2 regions of the uncultured Ligilactobacillus sp. genome follow, and region 1 is predicted to be linked to the other one. Evidence: predicted binding sites of a transcription regulator. Region 1 holds the regulator's gene; the other holds the start of a gene.
What was found. Region 1 encodes CtsR, which represses protease genes until heat stress. Its sites were predicted from a motif close to TTGGTCAAAAAAGGTCAAANA; they were not measured.

Region 1 (19,511 bases):
TAAACACCAAAAATATCAGTGTCGTACGCCAAGATTTCAGTGCCAACCGCGGGACTCTCAAAGAGTTTGCGCAAAAACGTGACCTCGACTATACGCTCTTGTTGACGCTTTTGAAAAAACTAGGCTTTGAGCGCCACACCTTTGATGTTTTACTCGAAAATATGAGCTTAGGCCAACAAAAGAAGGTCGAATTAGCGGCTTCACTTGCTACCCCGGCTGAGTTGTATCTGTGGGACGAACCCCTAAACTACTTAGATACCTACAACCAAGACCAACTCTTGACTTTATTACAAGAAACCAAACCCGCACTGTTAGTGATCGAACACGATCAAAATTTCATCGATCAAATCGCTGATACGGTCGTTAAACTGGAAAAGATATTCAATTGAAATTAGGAACTGGATCATATCAAACCAGAAAAATCCCGCGAGACCTTATCGGGAAAGGGAAAATCAAACAAACTGGGCACTTTGTAAATCCAGAATATGAAATAAGTTAAAAAACTTCCTAGGCGCCAAGTCGTCTGGGAAGTTTTTTACTATATATCCAATTCAGTACCGATCTGTTTTGAAATCACCACACCTAGCGTCAACAAACCTAACAAAGTAGCACTACCTAACAGGACACCACCGATCCCAAAAAGAGAGATCAAGTAGGGAAACCCCAATAGTCCTAGCGGTTGCGTCGCATTCAACAGTGCATAGTAGCTATTTGAGACTGTCGCCACCGTCTTCTTATTTACCTTAGTCTGTAAAATGAGCTGGGTCGAAATATTATATAGTGGGATCGCAAAGCCTAATAAAACGATCCCACCATAGACTGACCAGCTTACTTTAGTTCCGATCAGACCAAAGGCTAACGGCACTAAGACTAAAGAAAAGATGATATATTCATGAGTCTTTAGCCAGACATCAACTATACGATAGAACAATGAGCCCAGTAAAAAGCCACTGACAAACAGCGTGTTGCATAGCCCTAGTAATTTCAGATCATGAAAAACATTATTGGCTAATTCGGCAAAATACACGCTTTGAGGTGCTAAAACGATATTAAAGATCAAAGCGATGTAAAAAATTGGAGCTAAATAGTGATTTTCTCTCAATAAGCATTTAACGACCTTAACTCCATTCCACAAACTAGCTGGGGGCTCACTTGGCGTTTCTACAGAAGGTTTGGTTTCAACTTTTAATGCAAAAAATAACACTAGACCTACTAAATACAGACTTAGGTCGATCACTAAAAAGACTCCAAAACTGACCAACCCCAGCGCTACCGTCACAACTGAACCAGAAAACAAGTTTGCACTCGTGACAGCTGTACTCAATGATGCATTTAATTTACTCAACTCAGAACGTTCAAAAAGTACCACCAAAAGTTTAGTCAAACATGGATAATAATAGCTACTAGCGACTTCATAAAAGATCGACCACATGACGAGCCACCAAAAGTGTTTGATCTCTAAAATAACACTACTTGTCATGATAAACATAAAAAGCGCTGTCCAACCCATCGAAAATAAAAGCGTTCGTTTCAGATCTTTAGACCGATCGACTTGCCCGCCAATGTAAGTTGCCAGTAGGACCCGTGGCACAAATAAGCAAAAAGAATACACCCCCACATAGTTAGCTGACACGAACCATTTAGTGATCAGTGTCAGCAATGCGATATTAGACATTCCCCCACCAAAACTCAAGATAAATTGCGTTAGTAAAATAATTCGGCGATCCATTAAGTACCCCCACCTTCCCCTTAGTGTTGCACTTAATTATAATTTTTCTCAACTAAATTACAACTCAACAAATATATCTAAAAAAACATCCCACCAGGCGGCAGGATGCTTTCTAAGACTTTAATTATTCACTTTTTCTTTTGTTGCTTCAACTTTTGGATCTTTGATCGTCAAAGTGATCTTGCCCTTCTTAGCCCCGACAGTGACCGTTGCGCCTGTAACGATCTTGCCCTCTAATAAAGCTTCACTCAAGCGATCCTCGATCTCATTTTGTAAAGCTCTTCTGATCGGACGAGCACCATACTCTGGATCAAAGCCAGCCTTAGCGACCACATCGATCGCAGCAGGCGTGATCTTTAGCGTCACATTGCGTTCAGCTACCCGTTTGATGATATCTTTTGCCATCAACTTCACGATCTGATGCAACTCATCTTTTTCAAGTGAATGGAAGATGACGATCTCATCGATCCGGTTCAAGAATTCAGGTCTAAAGCTCTTCTTGAGCGATTCTCTGATCTTAGCTGACATTGCAGCATAATCATCAATAACATTACCTGCACCAAACCCAACGGATTTTTCATCCCGCAAGGCAGTTGCCCCTAAGTTAGAAGTCATGATGATGATCGTGTTTCTAAAGTTGACTTTACGCCCCTTAGAATCAGTCAAGTACCCATCATCTAACACCTGTAACAAGATGTTGAACACATCTGGGTGGGCTTTTTCCACTTCGTCTAATAAGACGACTGAATATGGCTTATTGCGGACCTTTTCGGATAATTGTCCCCCTTCATCATAGCCGACATATCCTGGAGGAGCACCGACTAAACGACTGGTGGAGTATTTTTCCATGTATTCGCTCATATCCACACGGATCATCGCTTCTTCTGAGCCAAACATCGCTTCGGCTAAAGCCTTGGCTAATTCAGTCTTACCGACCCCAGTAGGCCCTAAGAACATAAATGAGCCGATCGGACGGGTCGGATCACTCAAACCACTGCGTGAACGGCGGATAGCTTTAGCGATCGAACTGATAGCTTCATCTTGTCCGACTACTCGTTGGTGTAAGATCTTTTCTAACCCGACCAAACGTTGACTTTCAGTCTTAGTCAATTGGGTGACAGGTACGCCTGTCCATTCTGAGACGACAGCTGCCACATCTTCTTGGGTCACTACAGCCTTAAACTCACCATTAGCCTCTTCTTTGGCTTGTTTAGCTGTGAGCTTTTCGACTTTTTCTTTTAATTTCAAAACTTCTTTGCGTAATTTAGCCGCATCATCGAAGTTTTCGTGTAAGATCTCTTCGTCATAGCTATCACTGACTTCTTTTAGCTTAGCTTTAACTTTAGATAACTTACTGCTCTTTTCAGCATTCATGATCCGCAACCGTGCTGCCGCTTCGTCCATCAGATCGATCGCCTTATCTGGCAAGAAGCGCTTCGTGATATAGCGCGAACTCAACTTGACGGCCGCATCTAAAGCATCATCGTCGATCTTGACTTTATGGTGCTTTTCATAGCGGGAACGGACACCTTTTAAGATCTCTAGGGTCGCTTGTTGATCAGGTTCATCGACCATTACTGTCGCAAAGCGCCGTTCTAAAGCAGGATCAGATTCAACGTATTTTTGATACTCATCTAATGTCGTCGCCCCGATGACTTGAACTTCGCCCCGCGCTAAGGCAGGTTTTAAGATATTAGAGGCATCGATCGCCCCTTCAGCCCCACCAGCGCCGATCAAAGTGTGCATCTCATCGATAAATAAGATCACATTGCCATCACGGTAGACTTCTTCTAAGATCTTCTTTAAGCGATCTTCGAATTCGCCCCGGTATTTGGTACCAGCCACAAGTGAACCCATATCAAGCATCATCAAGCGCTTCTTTGCCAAATTCTCAGGGACATCTCCGTTGACGATCGCTTGCGCTAAACCTTCTGCGACCGCTGTCTTACCCACACCAGGTTCACCTAGTAATACTGGGTTGTTTTTCGTCCGGCGACTTAAAACTTGGATCACACGCTTGACTTCACTTGCGCGCCCGATAACTGGATCGGTATCTTCATTTTGTGCGATCGCCGTCATATCCCGCGCTAAGCCATCTAATGTTTCTGTCTTAGAACGTTTTTGGGCTTCACTAGCTTGCTTAGCTAAACGTTGACGTTGGCGGTCAGTCATGCCCAATTGGCGCAATAATAACTGCCGTAAGCGCCGGGTATCGACTTGTAAACTGTACAAGATCCGTGAAGATAAAATATTTTCATCCTTTAATAGTGCCAATAATAAATGTTCGGTCCCGATCTTAGACGAACCCATCATCATCGCTTGGCGCAAGGCATCATTCAAGACGGCCTTGGATTTTGGTGAATATGGTAAATAACTATCTGGTGCTTGACGGCGCAAAGTCCCATACCCTGCGAGCCGCTCGATCTCTTCTTTGATATCGACACTACTTACGAGGTTTTGCCTTAAAACTTGGCCGGCAACACCATTTTCCTCCAAGACAAGGGCTAACAATAAATGTTCAGTCCCGATCGCTTGGTGCTTGAAGTAGTTAGCTTGTTCTTGTGCAAGTAACAAGACTTGGTTAGCACTCGGTGTGTAAGATGTTGAATCCATAAGATCCCCTTCTTTCTATTATTGATCAGCACAACGCAGACGGTTTAAAATGCGATTCAAGATCTTGGCACGGATCGCCTCTTCTAACTCATTATCGGATAGTGCTAGCGTGTTTTTCTCGATCGCAGTCGCTACTAAATGTGCCTCTTTATGTGTCAATAGCTCATTTTCATAGAGCGTTTGAATGATCTGAAATGCTTTGGTCTCGCTGATACTGGTCCCAACGTACTCGATCAATTCATCTAAAATATCCGGGTCGCTGATCAAATCGACCTTGGCGATCCGAATATACCCACCTCCGCCTCGCTTACTCTCGACTAAATAGCCATTTTGTAAAGTAAAACGCGTCTTGATCACATAATTGATCTGCGAAGGTACGCAGTCAAATTGGTCTGCGACTTCAGAACGTTTGATCTCAACTTGAGAAGCTTCAGCAAGAATACTCTTTAAATATCGTTCGATTATATCGGAAATATTGCGATTTTGCATAAAACTATCCTCAATCTGTTTGACTAACTTTGACTATAATTATAAACGTTATCCACCATGCTTGGCAATGAATTAGCGCTAATTTCTAGGGCTGATCGCTTAAAAATCCTCTTATTTATCTGCTGTAAAGATCACTGCCCACGCAACATGTTTAGCTGGACAAAAATAAACGAACTGATCGCCCGTTCCTTTAGCTTGATCAACTGAGATAGCTTGATCAGCATATTTAGCTGTTGGGCTAGTTGGATCTTTTTCCCATTTAGCATACTGTGTCTTAGTCCCTGCAAAGCTTTTTTCCTTGGTATACCCTCTTTGCTCGTAGGGTGCCAACAGATCAGCTGTGATCTGTTTTAGCTCTCCTTTAGTGTAACGCTTGGCAAAACTGCTTTGACTAGTTGTTGTTGAGCTCTCTTTAGTCAAGCTCGCTTTTTTAGTAGGTCTGACCGATAACTTGACGCTGTTTTTGCCCCACGTCACGTGATAGCTACACCCGCTGACACCTAGAACAAAAGCTCCGATCATAAAAAGACAAAGCGCGCGTTTCATTTAACTTCCCCCCGTAAATAAAAAGAGCCGTCCTGCATAGGTACGACTCTAACTAGTAATTGATCGGGATGACAGGATTTGAACCTGCGACCCCCACGTCCCGAACGTGGTGCTCTACCAAACTGAGCTACATCCCGAGAACAATTACTATTATAATACTAGTTTGTTAAATGTAAAAGGAAAATCTTATTTTTCTTCTGGATACACTAGACCCCAATCTCTTCTAAGCTCAGTCATGATCTGCATCACATCAGTCGTATAATCTAAGTGCATCACGTTTTTGCCCCCAGCGACGGCTTGTTCCATATCGGTCACTTCATAGAACAAGGCATCCTTAGTTGCTCCACTTTCGATCACTTCTTTACCACCATCAGCTGTATAAGTGATCGTCGCTTTTTGCCCCCGAGGATACTCGTAGATCTCGATATAGCCCTTATCAAAAGCGACCATCCCTCGCTTTGGTTGCTTAGCATGCAATGTCAAAGCAAGCGTCGCCATTTCCCCAGCTTTATTTTGCAGTAAAATACCGGCCTGTTCGTCAACACCGCTTGGGGCTAATTTGACTTGAGAAACGACTTTATCTGGTTTTTGGGACATGAACCAACGCGCAAAAGATAAAGCGTAGACACCGATATCTAGCAAAGCGCCCCCTGCTAATTTTTTAGAAAAGAAACGATTTGTCATATCGTAATCTTTATAGCTTCCAAAGTTCAACTGTAGCATGCGCAATTCACCCAAACACTTGCTTGCGATCACTTTTTCTAATTCCTTGTAGAGTGGCATGTGATAAAGCGTCATCGCTTCAGCTAAGACCACGTTGTTTTTGGCTGCTAAGTGCTTGGCTTTTTCTAATTCAGTTGCATTTAGCGTGATCGATTTTTCACAGAGCACATGCTTACCGGCCTTGAGCGCTTTATTTAAATACTTGATATGCGTATTATGTGGCGTCGAAATGTAAATAATATCGACGTTGGGATCTTGAAAGATATCTTCGATCTGATCATAGACTTTAGTGACTCCATATTTTTTGGCAAAATCAACTGCCTTGCTGTGCGTCCGGTTCGCAACACCATATAATGTGCGTCCGTGTGCTTGCATAGCCTGCGCTAATTCATTTGCGATCACGCCACAACCTAAAGTTGCCCAATTATAATTTTTCAAAAAAACCCCTCCAAACTAACATTTCTACCTCGATCTTAGCAAAAACTTTTCGCCAAGACAAAGAACATGAATTATCGGTGTAATCGTTTTATCATAATATTAAAGGAAGGTGATCACTATGACAAACACTTGGCTTTATAAGCAATTATTTACCAATTGGAAGAAATTTGAAGTTACCTATGTCAGCATTTTGATCTTGATCCAACTAGCCGTATTTTGGATCGTCCCTGACAGCTTGATCGGCATGATCTCAGGAGTCACAGGCACTTTATCACTTGTTTATGGGATGAAAGGGCGCAAGATCGCTTTTATCTTTGGGACGATCCAGTGTCTAGCTATGACTTACATCGCTTGGATCAGTCATGCCTATGGTTCATTTGCGATGGATATCTTCTATGTCATCTCGCAACCCATCGGCTGGTTCATGTGGGGCCATGACCAAGCAACGCATCGTTTTTCGCCTGACAGTCGCAAAAAACTTTTTGTCGGTGCCTTTATCGCTTGGCTTATCGGCTGGTGGATCTTAGCTTTGTTGCACGGACAACTGCCGTATTTTGATTCGATCAATTTTGTCATCAGTTTCATCGCTCAACTGCTCTACATCTTGAAATACCAAGAAAACTGGTCGCTTTGGATCGTGGTCAATATCGCCAATATCCTCTACTGGTCGATCCTAAGCATCCAAGTCATGACCGGTGCTACTGACATTGGCTCTTTAGGTGCCTATCTCTCCCAAGTTGCCTTGCAAGCAGCCCTACTCTTTAACTCGATCTATGCAACTAAAGTCTGGGCTAGTGGTGAAGCCGACAATGAAGGTGGAACTAAGTCGTAAATTATATAAATAAATCAACATTTACTCTTTACTACTCACTTTAAGTAAGTTAACATAGATCGTACTTACTAAAAATAAGAAAGAGTAGTAACTAACTATGGAATTCAAAGATGCCCTTAATTATCGTCGTTCGATCCGTGATTTTAGCGATCGTCTTCTTACAAAAGAGACTATCAAAGAGATCATCGCTGATGCCCGTCGCGCTCCGTCATGGGTCAATTCACAACCTTGGGAAGTTTATGTAGCAACAGGAAAGACTTTGGAAACGATCAAAGAGTTACACCTTGAATTATCTCAGCGTGGACTTCCTGGAAATTCTGACTTACCTTTTATGCATCGCGATAAGATGAGTCTTTTAGCACGCCAAAATGCTGGTGTTTGGAGCCAAGCTTTACAAACATTCTTAGGGACTGACGCTGAACAAATGGGGAGATCACAGATCACATTGTTCAATGCCCCAGCTCTTGTCTATCTGACCCTGCCTAAGAATACTTCCGAGTGGTCGATCTATGACCTAGGGGCTTTCGGACAAACACTGATGCTAGCTGCTGCTGACCGAAAAGTCGATTCAATTCCAGCTTGGGAGATCGTTAAGTATCCAAGTATCGTTAAAAATATTATGCAGATTCCAGATGATAAACAACTTATAATAGGGATCGCGCTAGGTTACCGCAATCAATCAACAAAGATCAACGGTTTTTATACTGAGCGCAGTGAAGTTGATAAGTTTTTAACTTTCAAAGACTAAACTATAGTGCATAGTACAAAGAGAGCCTACCACGATGCGGATGGTAGGCTCTCTTTGTATCGTCTCACACTCTTTAGTTCAAATTATCTAAATACTGTTCGCCCCAATCGCATAATGCTACTACGATCGGAACTATACTATTCCCTAACTCAGTCAACGAATACTCTGTTTTAGGAGGAACGACTGGATAAACTACTCGACTGATGATCCCATCACTTTCAAGTTCTTTTAATTGGCGTGTCAACATCCTCGGAGTCGCCTTGGGGATCAAACGTTGTAACTCACTGTATCTAAGGGTCTTATCGATCAACTCATACACAATGATCGCTTTATATTTGCCCCCAATGATCTGCATCGTTGCCTCAACTGGACAGTTAAATGTTGTTGCTTTTTCTAGATCCATCAATAAAACCTCACTATCATTTTTGATACTAAATAACATAAATCATAGTTTTAGACAAAAAAGTGCATTCTAGTCACCAAAATTCTTTCATGCTATATTCATATTGTACATGACTATGTGCCTATAAACTCAAAAATACTATCAAAATGATCATGAGGTGAGAAAATGAAAATCTTTGTTGCTGGTGGTTCAGGCCGAGTTGCCACAGAATTAATTAAGAATCTAGTAGCTGCTGGACATCAAGTTATTGCTGGGGCACGTTCTCCTCAAAAAATCGTCACACTTTCCGGTGTTACTCCAGTCAAACTTGATCTAGCTGTCGCTACTCCTGAAGAAATCGCTGAACTTATGGGGGCTGCGACTAGTGTATACTTTGTTGCCGGTTCACGTGGTCAAGCCCTACTACAAGTTGATGCCTTTGGAGCAGTTAAAGTGATGCAAGCTGCCCAAGCTAAAAATATCCAACGCTTCATTCTGTTAAGCTCGATCTATGCACTCCAACCAAAAAATTGGCACCAAGAAGGATTACGTGAGATCATGGATTACAATGTCGCTAAATTCTTTGCTGACACTTACCTGATCAACAATACCAACTTGAATTATACTATCCTTCAACCGACTAGACTAGTTGAAGGACCTGCAACAGGCAAGATCAACGTCACAGATGCCAAGATCGCTACCAATACGATCGCAGATGTCGCAACTGTTTTAGCTGATCTTTTGAAATACGATAATACTGGTAAAAAAGTAATCATGATGCAAAATGGTGACACTCCTATCGCAAAGGCACTAGCTGAAATTTAACGATATACATAACAGGGATAACTGTAAGGTTATCCCTGTTATGTATGTAATGTTGATTATAGCTTGCTTAGCCCCTCTTTGACAAATTGTTGAATGTCCGAATTATAGTAATCACCCAAAGGTAATTTTTCATGTTGATTTTTAACGATCACAGTCGCTACGCTTTGGAACTTAAGATCAGTTTTCAAAGAGATACATCCCCCCTGACCTCAATTATCTTTTCTTTTGAAAACAATGTTTTAATTCTGTTTTAACAGCTGACTGTCGTTGAGTTGCGCTTTCTTTTAATACCACTAAGCTTTCAGTAAAATTCTGATCCCGACTACCTAATTCGCCTTTTTGCAACTCTTTAGTCCCCACATCAAGCGCTCTAACTCAGAAGGCCTAAAATTTACCCACAGCTTTTTTTGATAAGTTCTTCCATGATCTGATTTTTCGGTATAGGTTTAACTACCATCCCGCTGCAGTCCTATCTTTATCGACCATAGTAACTTTGATATCTCCCATAAAGCCGACTTGATGATATTTTTTGTTAATTCTTTTTGTAACGGTATGATCAGCGAATTTTTTGACGTAAGAACATATATTTCCCTAGTTGGCCCCCAGCAATGCCAACGATAAATATGATGACCCAACATAGCAGTAATTTAACTACCTTACCTCATCTTTCATCGCACTCATCCTTTTTCATATCTAGGACCCTTTTCTTAAAAATTGAACTTATCTTACTCAAATAAAAAACCACCCTAAAACAGAGTGGTCACTATTATTCTAATATACTGCCCCTTCATAGAAGTTGTAGTATGGTTTATTAAAATCAAACTCGGCTAACTCGGAGACTTTGATGACTGTATCAGCAACACCAAAACTCATCAAGTTGATCGGCTTACCATAATCTTCATCTGGGATCACCAACACGATATATTTGCCTAACCCCTTGGCTAAGCCTAACTCGACCCCACAGCCGATATCTTCTTCATCTGGTAGATAAGTACATAAGAAGATGTCTGAACTCTTGATCCCGACACAGTCCCCGTTGAACGTTGCCGTTTGCCATTCTTTATCTTCTAGTAATTCAGGATGTTCATCCACGCGTAAACCTTTATATTGATGCGCCAAGGGAACATAACTGTCAGCATCATTTATCGTCTTGTTTTCCTTGATCGCTTTCATTACTTGTTCGTAAGCTGCGTTTTGCTTTGGGGTAAACCACCCAGCTGCAAAATATACTGTCTTTGTCATCCGCATTCGCCATCCTTTTAAAAATATGCACCTTTTATTATGAACTTTCTAGCTAAATATAACAAATTGTGCACTAATTTCCATAGCGTTCATACGCACATTCGACTTGGTAACCTTGGCTTTTTGCCTCTGTAAGCGTCATTGCCGTCCCACCACCATGGCGTTGTAGACCACGACAATTGGGATCTAAGTGATAGCGACCAGGAATGTCAGCATTAACATAGACCGTTTGGGTATTTTGCACTGGATCTGGCGCTTGATAAGCATAAGTCACTGGTTCTTCAACTTGTTCAGGGCATGGATCGATCACTTCACTTGAACTCGCCACTACACTTGAAGTTTCACTAGCTGAACTTTGGGTTGCTGTAGTCGTTGCAACACTTGAACTACTTACAAAACTAGCACTACTACTTAAGCTAGTTTCACTTGAACTTTCAGAAGTCGAACTCATCGAACTTGTAGAGCTTGAACTAGCGACCTTATGCTCCCTTTTTTGTGGATATTTATGGTGAGTCTGTCCTAACGCACTCAACTCAGAGATCCCAAAAACTAATAGTGCGATAAAAGTAAGCACCACTACTAGCCCTACAAAGACTTTTTTATTACTTTTCTTCACTGTCAAACCTCACTTTTAATAGTCATCATCTAAGCTGTCATAATACAGCTCTGTATTTCCAACATCATCAGTGGTATCAGTCAAGGTCACCACACTATAAAATAGCATAGTTCCGACCAAGCCCACACATAGTACGATCACAGGGACCAAACCTTTGATACTATAGATTTTTTTACCAAATGAGCTCTGGCTTTCTTGCCGATAGCGATTATTTTCCATGACTGCTGGTTGGCACATAAATACTAATAAAATAATATTTCCAAATGGGATAAATTTTAACAAGATCCACGCTCCATCCATTCCGATATCATGTAAACGGCGAATAGCAGCTGAGAGCCCCATCAAAAATAATGAAATAATTCCTGTTATACTAATAAAAAGCACCATATACACAAGCGCTTGAATGGTATAATACTGCGTTATCCGACTAGCTAAACTGATACAAAAAACAAGCCCGATAACAATAGGGACCGTTAATAAAGCTAAACCTAAGATGCCATACCAATAATCAGCTCGACTCATACATTTACCATAACGAAAAATATCTTTAAACATCAATTTAGTTGAATTTACTAAGTTCGCCGGTGTTTGAGAATTTGAAGTTATCTCAAATTTTTTAACTGCTGTATCAGCTGTTGTAGCTTGTTCAAGCGTGACCAACTCTTGCCCACACTTGATACAAAATTTACTGTCATCGAGATTTTTTGTCCCGCACAATCTACAAAACACGTTATCTCATCCTTTATAAAAAAAGCATCTTATATAAGTAATATAAATAAATATCTTATCATAAAATTAAATTTATTCAAACTTTCTTAAATAAAAAGCATGATATTGGATCATGCTTTGATATCGCATATATTCTCACTAACTTTTGTCCCGTCCATAAAATAAAGCTAATACTAAAAAACAAAACAAAAAAGTCTGCTCCTAGACAGAAACAGACTTTTACTAGATCAAAATTTTATTCAACAGTCACACTCTTAGCCAAGTTACGTGGCTTATCCACATCGTAACCACGTTGTAAACTTACATAGTAAGCCAACAATTGTGTCGGTACGACTGAAACAAGTGGTGATAACAATGGATCAACTTCTGGTAAGATGATCTGATCACCTTCAGTGGCTACATCACGGCTGGAGATGAATAAGACATTTGCACCGCGCGCGATAACTTCTTGCGCATTGCTGCGTGTATGAGCAGCTGTCTTAGGATCAGTGATGATCGCTACGACTGGTGTACCTTCTTCGATCAAAGCGATCGTGCCGTGCTTTAATTCACCTGAAGCAAATCCTTCAGTTTGAACATAAGAAACTTCTTTTAGCTTCAAAGCAGCTTCTTGGGCTAACGCATAGTCAACACCACGACCGATATAAAATGCATTGCGTGTCGTCGCAAACATATCTTGGGCGATCTTTTCAATGTCACCTTTTTCATCAACTAATTCTTGCATCCCGTTAGCAACTTTTGTCAGTTCACCTGCAACGTCAAAGTCCTTAGCAGCCTTGATGTTCTTGGCTTCACCATAAGCTTTGACTAAAATAGCTTCTAAAGCGATCTGAGCGGTGTAAGCTTTAGTTGAAGCAACCGCGATCTCAGGACCAGCGTGTAACAACAAAGTATAAGTTGCTTCACGTGAAAGCGTTGAGTTAGCCACGTTTGTGATCGTCAAACTTGGGTAACCCCATTCATTAACTTGAGTCAACACTTGGCGACTATCAGCTGTTTCCCCACTTTGCGTCAAGAAGATGAAGAATGGCTTTTCAGACAACAACGGTGGATTATAAGCAAATTCAGAAGCCACATGAACTTCAGTTGGAATATGAGCTAATTTTTCAAATAACTCTTTACCTACTAAACCAGCATGGTAACTTGTCCCAGCAGCTACGATGTATAAACGATCTGCCTTGGATAAAGCATCCAATAATTCTTGATCGATCTTAACTGAGCCGTCTTCATTGAAGTATTCTTGGATCAAAGTGCGCATCACACCTGGTTGTTCATCGATCTCTTTTAACATGTAATATGGATAGGCACCTTTTTTAGCGGCTTGTGGATCCATATCGATATGGAATGGTTCGCGTTCTACGGCATCGCCAGCTGGATCCATGATCGAGATCTTATCTGGTTCGACTACCACGACTTCACCATCCATCAATTCGATGAAATCATGCGTTTGTTCAAGCATTGCTGTGGCATCAGAACAAACAACGTTGAAGCCATCCCCCACACCAAGTAACAATGGACTCTTGTTTTTAGCTACAAATAGCTTGCTTGGTTGTTCTTTATCCATCAATAAGAATGCATAAGATGAGCTTTCATCAACTAAGCCCAAGACCTTGCGGAAAGCAGCTAAAGTATCCATCCCTTCATCGGCAAACTTACCGATCAATTGCACGATGATCTCGGTATCTGTATCACTCTTTAATTCAACATCTACCAAGTATTCATCCCGCAATTGGCTAAAGTTGCCGATCACACCGTTATGAACTAAGAAGAAACGTCCATCAGCTGAAACATGAGGATGGGCATTTTTAACACTTGGGACTCCGTGTGTTGCCCAACGTGTATGTCCGATCCCAGTCGATCCCTTGACTTCTGGTCCGACTAAAGCACGTAGATCAGCGATCCGGCCTTTTTCCTTAACTAAAAATCCATCACCTTGTTGGTCATTTACATAGATACCGGCTGAGTCATAGCCACGGTATTCCAATTGTTGTAATCCATCTAATAAAATATCTGTTGCATTTTCATTGCCAGTTACGCCAACGATACCACACATAATTCAATACCTCACATTTTAAAATTGGTATATACCTTAATTGTTAATTTCAAATCTTATAGAAGTTAGTTACATCAAGTAACAAAACTAAATATAGCGCAACAAAATTCTTCTGTCAACTAATATCTATTTAAATTGGTATACCAGATTTTATTTCTTTTAAGAAACGTTTAGCCAGCTCACTTTGAAGTGCTTTTTGATCTCCTTGTTCAAATAAAGCCAAGGTGTCATCATTCATTATGACCATACTGCTGATCGTTCCCAAAGCATCTTGCTCGATCTGAGACATGTTTTCTGGTGCCAATAAAACTAACATGCGCTTAACGGTGATCAGGCATTGATCCATCGCTTGCATCGTGATCGGCTCAATCAGCTCGAAAATCGCAAAATGGCAACGTTTGATCGCAAAACTAGTCGTATGCAACAAGGCTAACGAACTATCAGGCAGACCGATCGGGGCTAAGCGTTCTCTTTTTTCTAAAGCAGTTACCACCTCTGCTTCATTCAAAATAATATTGTTACCGATCTCACCTACGAGCTTTTCAATGGTCTGTTGCAGATCAAGTCCAGCATTATCAACTTTTTTGACCTGTAGCTCATTGACTAATTCTGTGCAAAAAAAGGCTGTCGCTGCGATAAAGCTCAAAGTTTGAGGTAATTTACCGTTGAACTGCTTATTTTTTCTAGTTGCTACTTTAGCAAAATATTTACGCTGGTAATCTTTGATGTAGGTCTTTAATCGCATAAGTTCTTCTTTGGTCAATAATGGACTAACGATCTGGTATTCGCGTGGAAATCCCGGTAGGCGTAACGTCGACAACACAATATCATATTCTGCTAGATCGATCTCATTTAGTTCTTGGATCCGTGCAAGATTGAAATGCTTGACTTGCGGAAGATCTTTTTTCAAACGTTGCTTCAAAAGCGAAGACGTCCCGATCCCGTTTTCACAAACGATCAACACCGCTAACTTATCTGAGCGCTTAGTTTCTACATATTGACTAGCAAAATATAACAAGATCAGTTGTAATTCAGTCTCACTGATCGCTTGTTCAAAAAAGATCTCCTTTAGCGTTATCACATGGCGGCTTAGCTTTTTAAAAAAGACTAGATCACGTGAAAAATCAAATTTCATCTCCTGTGATACTAATGCGATCAGTGCTTTTACTTTGAGGGAGACTGCTAATTCATATTCATCAGTATAGGTAAAACTTTTGGCGTTTTGATCACCTTTTTTCAATTGATATGCTAAATAAATGAGCTCATTTTGTTCAAGATCCTCATCTACTTTACTCAAAAAAGCATATACTAAGGCTTGATAACGCAAGAGTTGCCCTTTTAGCTCTACTTTTACGGGATGCTTTTTACTTCGCACCAAACAGATCGCAAAAAGAAGAACTAATTGCAATACTTGGTAATCCGAAGTGATCTTTAATTTTGGCAAAACCTTTTGTTCCAAGCCCCGATAACATTGTTGCAATAGCTTTTTAGGCAATAATCGTAAGAAAAAGTCTGGTGTGATCGTTGTTTTATCATCTAAATAAGCAAAAAATTGATAATCATTGAGTTCATTCAACATGATCTCACTTAAAAACTGACGCCGCTTGAGTTCAGTCGTCTCTAGCCAAACACCCACACCTTTTTGGCGTTGTAATTTGATCGCAAAACTAGCAAAAGCTTCCTCTAACCCACCTAGATCACGTTGGATCGTAGCTTCACTGACGTCCAATTCCAGAGCTAAACTGATGATCTTTTGTGGTTCATCGGCTAATAACAGTAATGCTGCCAAAGCGTTTTGGCGACTCTTTGGCTTAAGTGGTTCAACTAATTTTGCTTGCATCCCCAACATCATTTGTAATTGCTTCAAAGCTACATTTTCACCCACTAAAACATAGCGTCCTTGTTCATTTTGTAAATTTAGCCCGAGATGTTGCAAATACAAACTCAATTCATTAAATTCCCGGTATAGCGTCCGCCGACTGACTTTAGTGATCTTACTCAACTGTGAAAGTGCGATCCCCTCGGGAACATTTTTCACCAATTCTGTCAAGATCACTTCCTGGCGTTTGGTCAATCTTACCACGCCTTTTCACCTTGCTTTCTCATCGTCCTACCCTCCAGTATAACCTTTAATTTTTTATATTTAAAATATTAGGTAGTAACACAAAACTACCACCCCAAACTCAGGGTAGTAGCCAGCAAAGTTATCGTTCACACTGCGCTTCTAATTCCGCCAACAGTGCAGCATCTTTTTGTTTATCTAACCCAGTTGTTTGGTAGATCACCTCGATCAAAGGTAAAGTCGTCAACATTTCTTTTATCTGTTGGCTTTCTTGATCGGCTGGATCATTGAAGCGATAAATATCACTTACTGTTTTTAAAAGTGCTTGGTAGCTCAAATTGTGTGCCTTAGCTTCTCTGATCGGGCGAATAAAGCGTTCATCATAGCCTAACTTGCGGATCGGTGTCCGCCCGACACGCGTGATCTCATCTGAAAGTTCAGGATTTTCAAAACGTTCGATGATCTTTTGTTGATAAGCTTCCAGTTCAGAGCGTTCAAAATCCCATTTAGCTAACAATAATTCACGGGTCTCAGCTAGTACAGCCTTAACTTGGTCTAATACCCTTTTATCTTTTATCGCTTCACCGATCGTGTCATATCCGTAAACTTGCCCGGTGTACGCTACCGTTGCATGTCCCGTATTGACCGAGAACAATTTGCGTTCGATATACGGTTCAAGCTTTTTTGCATAGTGGACTTCTTTTAGCTTTAAAGCTGGATCTTTTAGTTGACTTTCATCAATGACCCATTCTTTAAAAGGTTCAACGACCACGAATAACGGATCTGCGTGACTTTGTTGCGGGACGATCCGATCGACCGCTGCATTTGGAAAACCGATATATTCATCCGCAAAAGCTTTAGTTGCTTCGTCTAAGTGCTTATAGACCTCGTTTTTTAGAAATTGCGAACCACCGATCATATTTTCACAAGCGATCACATCAATTTTTTGATAATTATCAGTTTCTTTTCTGAGTTTGATCCCAGCTGCGATCAATGAAGCGATCAAAGGTAAGATCTTAGGTCCGATCGCTGTAGTTACGATATCTGCTTTTGCAAAAGCTTGAGCTACTTTGGCTGGTTCTTTAGCATTATTTATCCCATTGACCCCAGTAACTTTAATTTGTTTTTTAGTTGGTTCTGCTAATTGGATAAGATATTCATGTTTTTCATTCAAAGCTGTGATCACTTTTTCATTTACATCAACAAAGGTGATCTCAAAACCATTTTTCGCTAATACTTCACCGATGAAACCACGTCCAATATTTCCTGCGCCAAAATGTAATGCTTTCATTATTATCCAACCTCTTTCAATAAATTAATGATCTCTTCTTTAGTTGTAGCATCCGCCAATTTTGCTACATTAGAAACATCGCTACAATATAAGGCGATCTGCGATAATAGCTCTAAATGCTCATTGTTTGACCCAGCGATCCCAAATACTACCGTTACTAGATTTTCCACTTGCTCGTCATTGCTAAAATCCACTCCTAAAGGTACCTGGACCACCGAGATCCCTGTCTTTTTGATGAAACTCTTCCCCTCATCTGTACCATGAGGGATCGCGATAAAATTACCCATATAAGTCGAAACATCTTCATTTCTTTTGATCATTGAATCGATATAACGCTTATCAACACAGCCTTCTTTTACCAATAATTCGCCCGCTAAGCGGATCGCTTCTTTTTTGGTCGCTGGTGCTTGATCTAACAAGATCATATTTTCTTTTAATTCCATCTCTAAAACCTCCTAAGCTAAACCGATAATGATCTGAGCTAATTTTTCATCAGTCAACAGGTCAGAAACTGCGAGGACTTGAACATTGGTATAACGGATATCTAAGTTCTTCTTTGCTTCCTTGGTGACGATCACCAAATGCTCTGGACTATCTACCAACTCATCTAAGCGAACTGCTTTGACTGGTACTTTTTTACCCGCTTTATGCAAGCTATCTTTGAAAAGACTGACTGCCATCGTTGATGTTCCAACATTTTGATCATGTCTAATGAAGTTGACCTCTTTGACATTAGAAAGTTCAAGTTCTGAACCAGTGGCTTTAGGCACAGCTCTTGTCTCTTCATTGATCAATGTCTCAGTTTTTAAGCGAGCAATGATCTCATCATAGCGAGGACTGTTCAAGAAATTACCTACTTGAACATGTACAGCACTTGGCGTTTTTTGGGCTGCTCGTTCAGCTAATTCCTCTTGAGTTACGACTAGTAGATCAGGTTCATCTTGTAAGCGACTAACTGCAGTATTTGTGACTGAAACATCTGTAATACCAGCTTTTTTGACCTTATCTCGCAGTAAGGAAGCCCCCATCGCAGAAGAGCCCATCCCAGCATCACAAGCAAAAATGATCTTTTTGATCCCAGAAAAATCAGCTGGTGTCAGTTTAGCTGTTGCTTTTTTCCCTTTTGACTCCGCTTTTATTTGTGCCATCTCTTGTTGCTTAGCTTCAAATTCATCAGAAGTAGAGCGGTCATGTTTCAAAATAATAGCTGCAATGATAAAGGACACCACAGCACCTGCAGCTACACCAGCTAGCACACCAAGATAGCTATCTTTTGGTGTCATCGCTAGGATCGCAATGATCGAACCTGGAGAAGCAGCGGCTTTAAGACCAGCACCAAACATTTGGAAAGTAAATGTACCTGTCACCCCACCGGCGATCACGGCCAAAAACATTGCTGGCTTCATTAAGATATATGGGAAGTAAACTTCATGGATCCCACCGATAAACTGGATGAAAGCTGCCCCTGGAGCTGAACCCTTAGCATTACCCTTACCAAAGAATGTAAAGGCCAACAAGACACCTAACCCAGGGCCAGGGTTAGATTCAAGTAAGAATAAAACAGATTTACCAGCACTTGCAGCTTGTTGGATCCCCAATGGAACTAAGATCCCGTTACCGATCGCATTATTTAGGAATAAAACTTTAGCTGGTTCGATAAAAATATTAGCTAAGGGCAATAAATGAACTGAAATGATCCAGTCAACGCCTTCACCCATCAGCATACTGCCGGCATTAACGATCGGATTAACTACATAGACCCCAACGATCGCTAGAACCATCCCCATGATCCCACTAGTAAAGTTGTTATAGATCATTTCCATTCCCGAACGCACTTTATCTTGGAAGATACTGTCTAATTTTTTGATACACCATCCACCAAGCGGTCCCATGATCATCGCTCCAAGAAACATCGGAACTTGTGAGCCAACAACGACCCCGATCGTAGCGATCGCACCAACGACCGCACCACGTTCTTCATAGACCATCCGTCCCCCAACATAACCGATCAAGAGGGGCAATAAATAATTCAACATCGGACCGATAAGTTCAGCGATCTGTTTATTTGGGAACCATCCTTCAGCCATAAAGATCGCTGTGATAAGTCCCCATGCAATAATGGCAGCTATATTTGGCATCACCATCCCTGAAAGTGCAGTTCCTAATTTTTGGATCCGAGCTTTGAGTGATGTT
Region 2 (10,492 bases), on a different contig from region 1:
ATATGGATGCCGTCGGACTTGTTCGGTCAATTGGCCGGCTTCTTCGTATCCAACGTAACCTGGAGGAGAACCGATCAATTTAGAGACAGAGAATTTTTCCATATATTCGCTCATATCAAAACGGATCATGGCCTCAGTCGTCCCAAATAATTCTAAAGCAAGTTGTTTAGCAGCTTCTGTTTTCCCGACTCCTGTAGGACCGATAAAAAGAAATGAACCGATCGGCCGGCCGGATTTGTTAAAGCCGATCCGATTGCGTCGGATCGAGCGGGCAACTTTATCAACGGCGCGGTCTTGGCCGATAACATTTTGCTTGAGTGTTTGGGCTAAGGTTTGTAATTGCGCTTGTTCTTTTTGTTTGAGTTCGCCGACAGGGATAGAAGTCATTTCCTCAACGATCTTTTCCATGTCTTTGGCAGTAACTTCGCTTTTAGCTTGGGGTTTAGCCGTTAAATGATCTTCTAGTTTAGTGACTTGATCGCGATAAAAAGCGGCTTTTTCATAATCTTCTTGGTCTAAAGCGGCTTTTTTATTTGCCTGAGCTTGAGCTATCTTAGCTTTGACTTCGCTTGGATCAAAAGCTTGTAAGGCTAAATTCTTACGCGAGCCGGCTTCATCTAAGAGATCGATCGCTTTATCTGGCAAATAGCGGTCTTGAATGTAACGAGTCGAAAGTTGGATCGCACTTTCAAGGGCTTCATCGGTATAAGCGACTTGATGGTAGCTTTCATATTTAGTACGTAGACCATGTAAGATCGCTAAAGCTTCCTCTTTAGAAGGTTCTTTGACCTGGACTGGTTGTAAACGTCGCGCCAAGGCGGCATCTTTTTCGATCGTACGAAATTCGTTTAAAGTAGTAGCCCCGACGAGTTGAAACTCGCCTCTAGCTAGAGCTGGTTTTAAGACATTGCCGGCATCCATGCCGCCCTCAGCGTTTCCGGCGCCAACTATCTCATGGATCTCATCGATAAAGAGGATGATATCTTGTTTTTGTTTCAACTCATCCATTAATTCCTGCATGCGTTGCTCAAATTGGCCACGGATCCCGGTCCCTTGGACTAGGGAAACGACATCTAGGCGGATAACTTTTTTATTTAATAGTTTTTGTGGAACATCGCCGTCAACGATCTTTTGGGCGAGACCTTCGACAACTGCTGTTTTCCCGACCCCTGCTTCACCGGTAAGGACAGGATTATTTTTAGTGCGACGATTCAAGATCTCAGTTACACGTTTTATCTCGCGGTCACGCCCGATAACGGGGTCGATCTGGCCTGCTTTAGCTTGGGCGGTGAGATCGAGGCCGTATTTATCCAAAATGCTACCGTTATCGCCATTATCACCGGCTTGAGTTAGGGGCTCTTGCGCTGGTGTGGAACGCTGTTGGTTTTGTTGGTCGATCTTTTTAAAGAGATCAGCGAATGGATCACTACCAAAGGGATCTTGGAAGATCCCCCCTAAGGAAGGTGGTAGTTGACTTTGATTTTTCAAAGCTTGATAGCAGTTAGGACAAAGGTCGATCGAAGTTTGGCGACCGTTGATGTTTGTTGTTAAATGTAGCGTAGCTTGGTTTTGTTGACAATTTTGGCATAACATAGCTATTCACGACCTTTCCGAGTAAATTTAATGTCAAAATCAGTTTGACCAACTTTGACCTTTGTAGCTTTATTATACAAATTTTTATCTTAAGTGCAAGCAAAAAAATTGGTAGATGGTATAATTTAAAAATATATGAGAGGGGGGAGCAGGATGGAAAAGGATTATCAAGCTTTATTAGATCGCTTGCATGCAGGTGAGATAACAGAATTTGAGATCGAAACGGCTGAATTTATGGATTTTCAAAAGATTTTACTAAATTATAATTATCGGAAAAATGTAGTCGGTACAGCCAAACGTGGTGGTGGAGTTATCTATCATTACCATAAAAATGATAAATAAATTTTTTTCGACATATTATCAAAATGTTTAAGGGTGATACCTTGTCTTGATAAATAATTCATGGTATTATCTTTTATAGCAGGTGCAACACCTAGTGTAATCGCTAATGTAAACGAATTCTTTTGCAACTGTAATCAATTTGTTTACTAATTGTTGCACAAATCTTATTTATATTTAAAGGAGCATGATCCACAATGGAAAAGAAAGAATTTCACGTAATCGCAGAAACAGGTATTCACGCACGCCCAGCTACACTTTTGGTGCAAGCTGCAAGCAAATTTAACTCAGATATTACTTTAGAATATCAAGGTAAATCAGTAAACTTGAAGTCTATTATGGGTGTTATGTCATTAGGTGTAGGTCAAAACGCTGACGTTGTGATCTCTGCTGATGGTGCTGATGAAGCCGAAGCAATCGCTGCTATTACAGAAACAATGACAAAGGAAGGACTTGCTGAATAATGACGAAAATGTTGAAGGGTATCGCAGCTAGTGACGGAATTGCAGCCGCAAAAGCCTACATGCTTGTGCAACCTGACCTTTCATTTTCTGAGACCAGCATCTCTGATCCGGAAGCTGAGATCAAGCGTTTGGATGATGCTGTTGCAGCCTCCAAGAATGAGCTTGAAGCTATCAAGCAAAAAGCTGCCCAAAACTTAGGTGCTGAAGAAGCTGAAGTTTTTGAGGCACACTTAACGATCTTGGCTGACCCTGAAATGATTGGTCAAATCGAAAATCAAATCAAGAATGAAAAAGTTAATGCTGAAGCTGCTTTGAAGAGCGTAACAGACATGTTTATTTCCATGTTTGAAGGCATGACAGACAATGCTTACATGCAAGAACGTGCAGGCGATATTCGCGACGTAACCAAGCGTGTTATGAGTCATTTATTGGGTGTAACTTTACCTAACCCAGCTTTGATCAACGAAGAAGTTGTGATCGTAGCGCATGACTTGACACCATCTGATACAGCACAATTAGACCGCAATTTTGTTAAGGGCTTTATCACTGATATCGGTGGACGGACATCGCACTCTGCTATCATGTCAAGAACTCTTGAGATCCCTGCAGTCGTGGGTTCTGGCTCAGCAACAACTGAGATCAAAGAAGGCGATATGGTCATTATCGATGGTATTGCTGGGGATGCAGTTATTGATCCAACTGCTGAACAGTTGGCTGAATATGAACAAAAAGCTGCTGATTTCAAAGCTCAAAAAGCTGAATGGCAACAATTAAAAGATGCTAAGTCTGTTTCCAAAGACGGCAAAGAAGTTATCTTAGGGGCTAATATCGGTACACCTAAGGATGTTACAGGTGCTGTTGATAATGGGGCAGAAGCAGTTGGATTGTTCCGTTCTGAATTCTTATACATGGATGCAAGTGAGCTTCCAACGGAAGAAGAACAGTTCAAAGCATACAAAGAAGCAGTCGAAGGTATGAACGGCAAACAAGTTGTTGTACGTACAATGGATATTGGTGGGGATAAGGATCTACCTTATCTACCGCTACCAGAAGAAGAAAACCCATTCTTGGGTTATCGTGCGATCCGCATTTCATTAGATCGTCAAGATATCTTCCGTACTCAATTGCGTGCGTTGTTACGTGCTTCTAACTATGGACGTTTAGCGATCATGTTCCCAATGATCGCTACTGTCAAGGAATTCAAAGATGCTAAGGCGATCTTTGAAGAAGAAAAAGCTAAGTTAGTTAAAGAAGGTATTCCAGTTTCTGACGATATCGAAGTCGGAATGATGATGGAGATCCCTGCTGCTGCAATGATCGCAGACAAGTTAGCTAAGTATGCTGATTTCTTTAGTATCGGAACTAATGACTTGATCCAATACTCTATGGCAGCTGACCGTGGTAACGAACGTGTATCTTACCTTTACCAACCATATAACCCATCTATCTTGCGTTTGATCAAGCTCATTATCGATGCTTCACATAGAGAAGGTAAGTGGACTGGTATGTGTGGTGAAATGGCTGGCGATCAAGTTGCTGTGCCATTGTTGCTTGGTTTAGGCTTAGATGAATTCTCAATGAGTGCAACTTCGATCTTGAAGACACGTAGCTTATTGAAGAAACTTGATTCAGTTAAGATGCAAGAATTAGCTCAAAAAGCAGTTGAAGATTGCGAAACAACTGAAGAAGTTGAAGCTTTAGTAGCTGAATACACGAAGTAATATTCGATCAACTTATCTTAAGTGAAGAGACCGGAAAGAGATTTCTGGTCTCTTTTTGTTTAAAATCAGTCGGAAAATGTTAAAATATTAAGAATGGTATTTTTTTGCTCTTCGTATCAGTGAGAGCATTGCAAAGGAATAGTTAAAACCATATAATTAAAACTGATAAAAAGTTGAGGAGGAAAGGTGCTTGTGAATATCGGCATATTTACAGATACGTATTTTCCGCAAGTTAGCGGAGTTGCGACATCGATCGATACTTTGCGTTCACAATTAGAACAAAAAGGGCATACGGTCTATATTTTTACGACTACCGATCCTGATGTCGAGAAAAATGTCTATGAGCGCAATGTGTTTCGCTTTGCTAGCATTCCATTTATTTCTTTTACCGATAGACGCATCGCTGTTAGAGGACTGTTTCAGTCTTATCAAGTAGCTAAAGAATTAAATTTAGATATTGTTCATACGCAAACCGAATTTTCAATGGGATTGATCGGGAAGTTTGTAGCTAAAGCGCTAAAGATCCCGTGTGTTCATACTTACCATACGATGTATGAAGATTATTTACATTACGTGGCCAAAGGAAAATTATTGAAACCCTCTCATGTACGTTTGATGACTTGTTCTTTTTGCGAAAAAATGAGTGGGATCGTGGCTCCAAGTGAACGTGTTTTAGAGACTTTGACTCGTTATGGGATCAAAGAACCGATCACTGTTATTCCTACGGGAGTCGATTTGACACGGTTTAAAGTTGCTAGTGAAAACAATGTTCGAAAACATTATGGAATAGCTGAGGATGCGCCTTTGTTACTAACATTGAGTCGCTTGGCCTTTGAAAAAGATATCGATCGTATGGTGGCTAGTTTTCCTGCGATCAAGGCCAAAGTTTCTAAGGTCAAATTGTTGATCGTGGGGGATGGGCCAGCTAAAGAGTCATTGCAAGATCAAGTAAAAGAACTCGGATTGACCGAAGATATCATCTTTACAGGTGAAGTGGACAATACTCAAGTGAGTGAATTTTATCATGCAGCTGACCTATTTGTTTCAACTTCGGTCTCAGAGTCACAAGGCTTGACGTATATTGAAGCATTGGCAGCAGGGACTAAAGTAGTTTCCTCAAAAAGCCCATATACGGCTGAACTTTTAAGCGATCGGGCGATCGGTGCAAATTTTGAGACTTTACAAGAATTTGTTGAGTTAGTAGTTGAATATTTGACGAAGCCAGCCAAATATCAAGATCCTAAACCGTTACAACAAAAATTAAAAGAGATCTCAGCTGACGAGTTTGGTGAAAAGATCTTACAATTTTATGAACGTAGTAAGGAACACTATTTAGAGTTGAGCCAAACAACCTACTCAAAAGAACACAGCTAAAAGGAGTTTTCTAATGTTAAATGTTCACATGTATTCGTCGGCAACCAAGGTCAAAGGCCAAGGGGTGGGCAGTGCATACACCGAACTGATAAAGTTGCTAGAAAAATATTATCCTGAGCAGTTGGCGATCACGATCAATGAGTTTGGTCCAGCTGATATCAGTCACTATCACACGATCGACTTAAAGTTTTTCTTTTCGACTTTTTCCAAACGTCGAGGTAAAAAAGTGGGTTACGTCCACTTTTTGCCAGAAACACTGGAGGGAAGTCTCAAGTTGCCGTGGATCGCACGTAAAGTATTGTATCGGTATGTGATCGCTTTTTATAAGCGGATGGATGCCTTGGTCGTTGTTAACCCAACTTTTATCCCCAAATTGGAAGCTTATGGGATCGCTCGTGAGAAGATAACTTATATTCCTAATTTTGTATCTAAAAAGGAATTTCATCCGATCGCTAGTGAGGAAAAAAAGCAGTTACGTATGGAAAAAAAATTGCCTACTGATAAATTTTTGATCGTTGGTGTGGGGCAGATCCAGGAAAGAAAAGGTGTTTTTGATTTTATCGAGTTAGCTAAGCGCAATCCTGAATTCGAATTTGTTTGGGTCGGAGGCTTTTCATTTGGAATGATCACTGACGGCTATGCAGAGTTGAAAAAAGTGGTCGATGATCCACCTAAAAATTTACATTTCCCTGGGATCGTTGAACGAATTGAGATGTGTGAGTACTACAACTTAGCTGATGTTTTCTTGTTACCGTCATATAACGAACTTTTTCCGATGAGTGTGCTTGAAGCGTTTAGTTGTGAGACTCCCGTTGTTTTACGTGAACTTGAGCTTTACGAAGGCGTTATCGCGGGTTATTATGCTGGTTGTACTGATATAGATGAGATGGAAAAAAAGCTCAAAGAGTTAGCTAAAGACCCAGATGCATTAGCCAAATTGCGTGAGCGGGCGAAAGCAGCAGCTAAATTTTATTCAGAAGATCGTCTGGCCTTGATCTGGTTGGACTACTATAAAAAACAAGCGGGGAAAGTGTGATGTCAAAGAAAAATAAATTAGCCCTCTTGATAATGATATTGATCGGGGTCGGGATCTTTTTTTATTCTGTTCAAGGGATCTCGTATCATGACTTGGTCGGTGATATCACACATCTTAATTGGGGGTGGATCGCAGTGGCTGTGTTATGCATGGCATTGTCGATCTTTTGTGAGGGTTTTGTGGTCAAGGAATTACTAAAAAGACAGTTCCCGACTTATTCTTTTAAGGATTCGTTGCGGATCCCATTGATCGAAGCTTTATTTAATGGGATCACCCCGTTTGCTTCAGGTGGGCAACCAGCGCAATTATTTGCCTTATTGCAATCTGGGGTAGATGCTGGACGTGCGACTTCGATCTTATTGATGAAATTTGTGGTATATCAATCGATGATCGTTTTAAATTTCATCGTTTGCTTATTTTTGGGATTTCATTTGATCGCCGATAAATTGCACGTTATGGGGTTGCTGTTGATCTTTGGTTTTTTGATCCATTTGACAGTGATCTTAGGTCTGTTGTTGATAATGTATTGGTATGACTTTACTAAGAAGATGACAAATCTATGTTTACGGCCTTTTAAACGCTTTTTAACTTCAGAACGTTATGAAAAATATGATAAGTTGATCAATGAGAAGATCGATAACTTTTATCGGGAGAGCTTACAATTGAAAGCTAACTACCGCTTATTGTTCAAAGTTAGTTTGATCACTTTGATCCAACTATTTTTCTATTACATCATCCCCTTTTTTATTTTGCTAGCTTTACGAGTCGAGCATGCTGAATTGCTGACAGTAATGACGCTCCACGTTTTGATCGTGATGGTGATCTCATTATTTCCGATCCCTGGGGGTGCCGGTGGGGCTGAATACAGTTTTTCACTGATTTTTTCGACCTTTGTTAACAGTGGAAGTAAACTGGTCTTGGCAATGATAATTTGGCGGATCATTACTTATTATTTGGGGATGTTTGGTGGTATGGTAGCCTTAGTGATCAAACCAGATAAATATCCAAAACAAGATTAAAGAGAAGATCATCCTAAAATCTTCAACTTTTTTGAATTGTTTCATTATATTTGGTGTGTTAGTATATAATTTGCTAAGGTATATCAAAAGTAGGTCCGTGATCTACTTAAATGAAGAGGAGATTTATATCTATGGAAAATTCACAACTTGTGGCAATTATCGAAAGACTAGATGCGATGATGAAAGCAGACACAAATGAAGTTCAATCACGTCGCTTTGAGCGTGAAGGACAAGAAAGAGGATTCGTAACATACGATCCTGCAACACAAACTTTTGAATTAGAAGAATTAGCAACACATCAAAAGTTCGATTTTGATGATATCGATCTAGCAGCGATGGAGATCTACGACTTGCTAAACGACTAATTTTAAAATATCTTTAAAATCTTGTGGAATGACTATCTTTTTCATAGGATATTAAACTATAATTTGACGCATAGACAATTAAATACTACTTATTATTGGAGGCAATTAGATGCGTTCAGTGCTAAAGAAAGTCCGTGATGGGCTGAATACGCGCACAGGTTTTTTTATTTTAACTCTGGTATTACTTTGGATCAAAACGTATGCTGTTTATGTTAATAAGTTTAGCTTAGGGATAAGTGACAGCATGCAACGCTTCTTACTCTTGTTAAATCCGCTCCCAGCAGGTTTATTACTTTTAGGGATCGCTCTTTATTTTAGAGGTAAGAAGTCCTATTGGATCATGATGATCGTCGATTTGATCGCCTCACTATGGCTTTTTGCCAATGTTTTGTACTATCGGGAGTTTTCTGATTTCCTATCAATGGGGATCATTAAGTCTTCGGGATCAGTTTCAAATAATTTATCGTTAAGTATTGGCGAGATCTTGCATCTTAGTGACTTATGGATCTTTGCAGATGTGATCATTTTGACACTACTATTGGTATTTAAGGTCATCAAAATTGATACACGACCAGTCAAGTTCCGTTATCCGATCGGAGTCACACTGTTATCATGTGTTTTGTTTGCAGCTAATCTAGGTTTAGCCGAAAAGAACCGCCCACAACTGCTGACACGTACATTTGACAATAATTACATTGTTAAATATTTAGGTATTAACTTCTATGCTGCTTATAACGCTTACCAAACGCATAAGGAAAGTGCTACAAGAGCTAGTGCAAGTAGTAGTGATATGGATCAGGTCTTGAAGTTTTTGGAAAAAAACAAAACAACGGTCAATCCAGAATACTATGGTAAAGCAAAAGGTAAGAATGTTTTTGTTTTCCATTTGGAAAGTTTCCAACAATTTATGATCAACTATAAAGTTAATGGTAAAGAAGTAACGCCAAATATCAATCAATTTTATAGCGATCAAAGCACGATCTCCTTTGATAATTTCTACCATCAAGTAGGACAAGGGAAGACTTCTGATGCAGAAACGATGTTAGAAACATCGCTCTTTGGTTTACCATCGGGGTCAGTTATGACATCTTATGGTACCAATAATACCTTCCAAGCAATGCCGGCTATTATGGACCAACAGGGTTATACAACAGCGGCATTTCACGGAGATGTTGGTAGTTTTTGGAATCGCGATAACACCTATAAATCTTGGGGATATCAGTATTTCTTTAGTGAAGACTACTACAAGAATAAATCCAACTATAGTATTGGATATGGTTTAAAAGATAAGTTGTTTTTACAACAGTCAGTTAAGTACATCGAACAGTTACCGCAACCGTTCTATGCAAAATTGATCACGGTCACAAATCATTATCCATACGAACTTGATAAGCAAAATCAAACGATCGAAAAGACGACAACGGGTGATAGTACTGTTGACGGTTATGTTCAAACAGCTAAGTATTTAGACGATGCTTTTGGTGAATTTATCAGTTATTTGAAAAAAGCAGGTCTATATGATAATTCGATGATCGTCGTTTATGGTGACCATTATGGTATTTCAAATAACCATAAAAAGGCGATCGCACAATTACTTGGTAAGAAGAGCGTAAATAGTTATGATCTAGCACAATTCCAAAAAGTTCCATTTATGATCCATGTTAATGGCATCAAAGGCGGAGTAGATCACACTTATGGTGGTGAGATCGATGTTATGCCAACCTTATTAGATCTTTTGGGGATCAAGAATACGGATACGATCCAATTAGGAAACGACTTGTTAGCTAAGGATCGGAACCAAACAGTTGCCTTTAGAAATGGTGACTTTGTTTCACCGACATTTACAAAGATCGGAAGTACGATCTACAATGACAAAGGTGAAGATGTTACAGATAGTTTGACGGCCGAGCAAAAGGCGCAAGTTAAAGCGCAGACAGAATACGTTGATGAAGAGTTATCCCTTTCTGATAAGATCATCACAGGCGATCTGTTGCGTTTCTACACACCTGAAGGCTTTAAGGCGACTGATAAGACTAAATACAACTATAAGTATTCAGAAGGCCTAAAACAGCTCAAACAGGCACAAAAGGATAAACCAACGAGTGTCTTGCAGCAAAATAATGGCAATTCAACTGAAAATCTATACGAAACAGATGCTCCTGAATTGAAATAGTTTAGACAAAAGAGTGTGAGACAGTACAGATAGCTCTGTATAGACAATGGTAAAGTCGCTACGATGCAAATACGCATCGTAGCGACTTTTTGTTATCTACAGTCAAGGGCTAAGATCTTGGTCAAAAGAGGCTATCTCACATTTTTTGATAATGTGAGATAGGAATAGCTGAGATAGGTAATGTTATATTTCAATATTAAGCAAAAATTTTTGAATATATTCAAAAAAATCTAAAAAAGTTATTGACGTTTCTTGCCAGATGTTGGTATACTATAAAAGTTGCTGATGCAGAGCAGTTACTTAAAAATATAATATAAAAAAGATGTTGACATCATCTTGAAAATCATGATATTATATTTAAGCTGATTTGTTACAGCATAACAAAAAAATTATTTTCTTATTGACATC

Region 2: a site for CtsR is predicted at 1,635-1,655, ahead of Q9Q35_RS11855 (ATP-dependent Clp protease ATP-binding subunit). Genes of this name have one in related genera too.

What each region holds. Positions count from the first base shown of each region.
Region 1 is NZ_CAQLEL010000122.1:11,049-30,559, reverse strand. Features, by position in the region: gene abc-f (ribosomal protection-like ABC-F family protein) at 1-389, shown strand, start outside; gene Q9Q35_RS08940 (MFS transporter) at 539-1,729, opposite strand; gene Q9Q35_RS08935 (ATP-dependent Clp protease ATP-binding subunit) at 1,850-4,342, opposite strand; gene Q9Q35_RS08930 (CtsR family transcriptional regulator) at 4,361-4,831, opposite strand; gene Q9Q35_RS08925 (porin) at 4,943-5,377, opposite strand; tRNA gene Q9Q35_RS08920 (tRNA-Pro) at 5,441-5,514, opposite strand; gene Q9Q35_RS08915 (Gfo/Idh/MocA family protein) at 5,564-6,538, opposite strand; gene pnuC (nicotinamide riboside transporter PnuC) at 6,657-7,370, shown strand; gene Q9Q35_RS08905 (nitroreductase) at 7,468-8,118, shown strand; gene Q9Q35_RS08900 (helix-turn-helix domain-containing protein) at 8,192-8,521, opposite strand; gene Q9Q35_RS08895 (NAD(P)H-binding protein) at 8,687-9,325, shown strand; gene Q9Q35_RS08890 (hypothetical protein) at 9,382-9,513, opposite strand; gene Q9Q35_RS08885 (hypothetical protein) at 9,539-9,670, opposite strand; gene Q9Q35_RS08880 (nucleoside 2-deoxyribosyltransferase) at 10,097-10,573, opposite strand; gene Q9Q35_RS08875 (hypothetical protein) at 10,641-11,183, opposite strand; gene Q9Q35_RS08870 (DUF805 domain-containing protein) at 11,199-11,912, opposite strand; gene glmS (glutamine--fructose-6-phosphate transaminase (isomerizing)) at 12,148-13,965, opposite strand; gene Q9Q35_RS08860 (BglG family transcription antiterminator) at 14,096-16,039, opposite strand; gene Q9Q35_RS08855 (mannitol-1-phosphate 5-dehydrogenase) at 16,170-17,321, opposite strand; gene Q9Q35_RS08850 (PTS sugar transporter subunit IIA) at 17,321-17,761, opposite strand; gene Q9Q35_RS08845 (PTS mannitol transporter subunit IICBA) at 17,774-19,511, opposite strand, start outside.
Region 2 is NZ_CAQLEL010000161.1:1,537-12,028, forward strand. Features, by position in the region: gene Q9Q35_RS11855 (ATP-dependent Clp protease ATP-binding subunit) at 1-1,593, opposite strand, end outside; gene Q9Q35_RS11860 (hypothetical protein) at 1,747-1,935, shown strand; gene Q9Q35_RS11865 (phosphocarrier protein HPr) at 2,130-2,396, shown strand; gene ptsP (phosphoenolpyruvate--protein phosphotransferase) at 2,396-4,117, shown strand; gene Q9Q35_RS11875 (glycosyltransferase family 4 protein) at 4,310-5,491, shown strand; gene Q9Q35_RS11880 (glycosyltransferase family 4 protein) at 5,505-6,527, shown strand; gene Q9Q35_RS11885 (lysylphosphatidylglycerol synthase transmembrane domain-containing protein) at 6,527-7,546, shown strand; gene Q9Q35_RS11890 (YkuJ family protein) at 7,678-7,911, shown strand; gene Q9Q35_RS11895 (LTA synthase family protein) at 8,021-10,084, shown strand.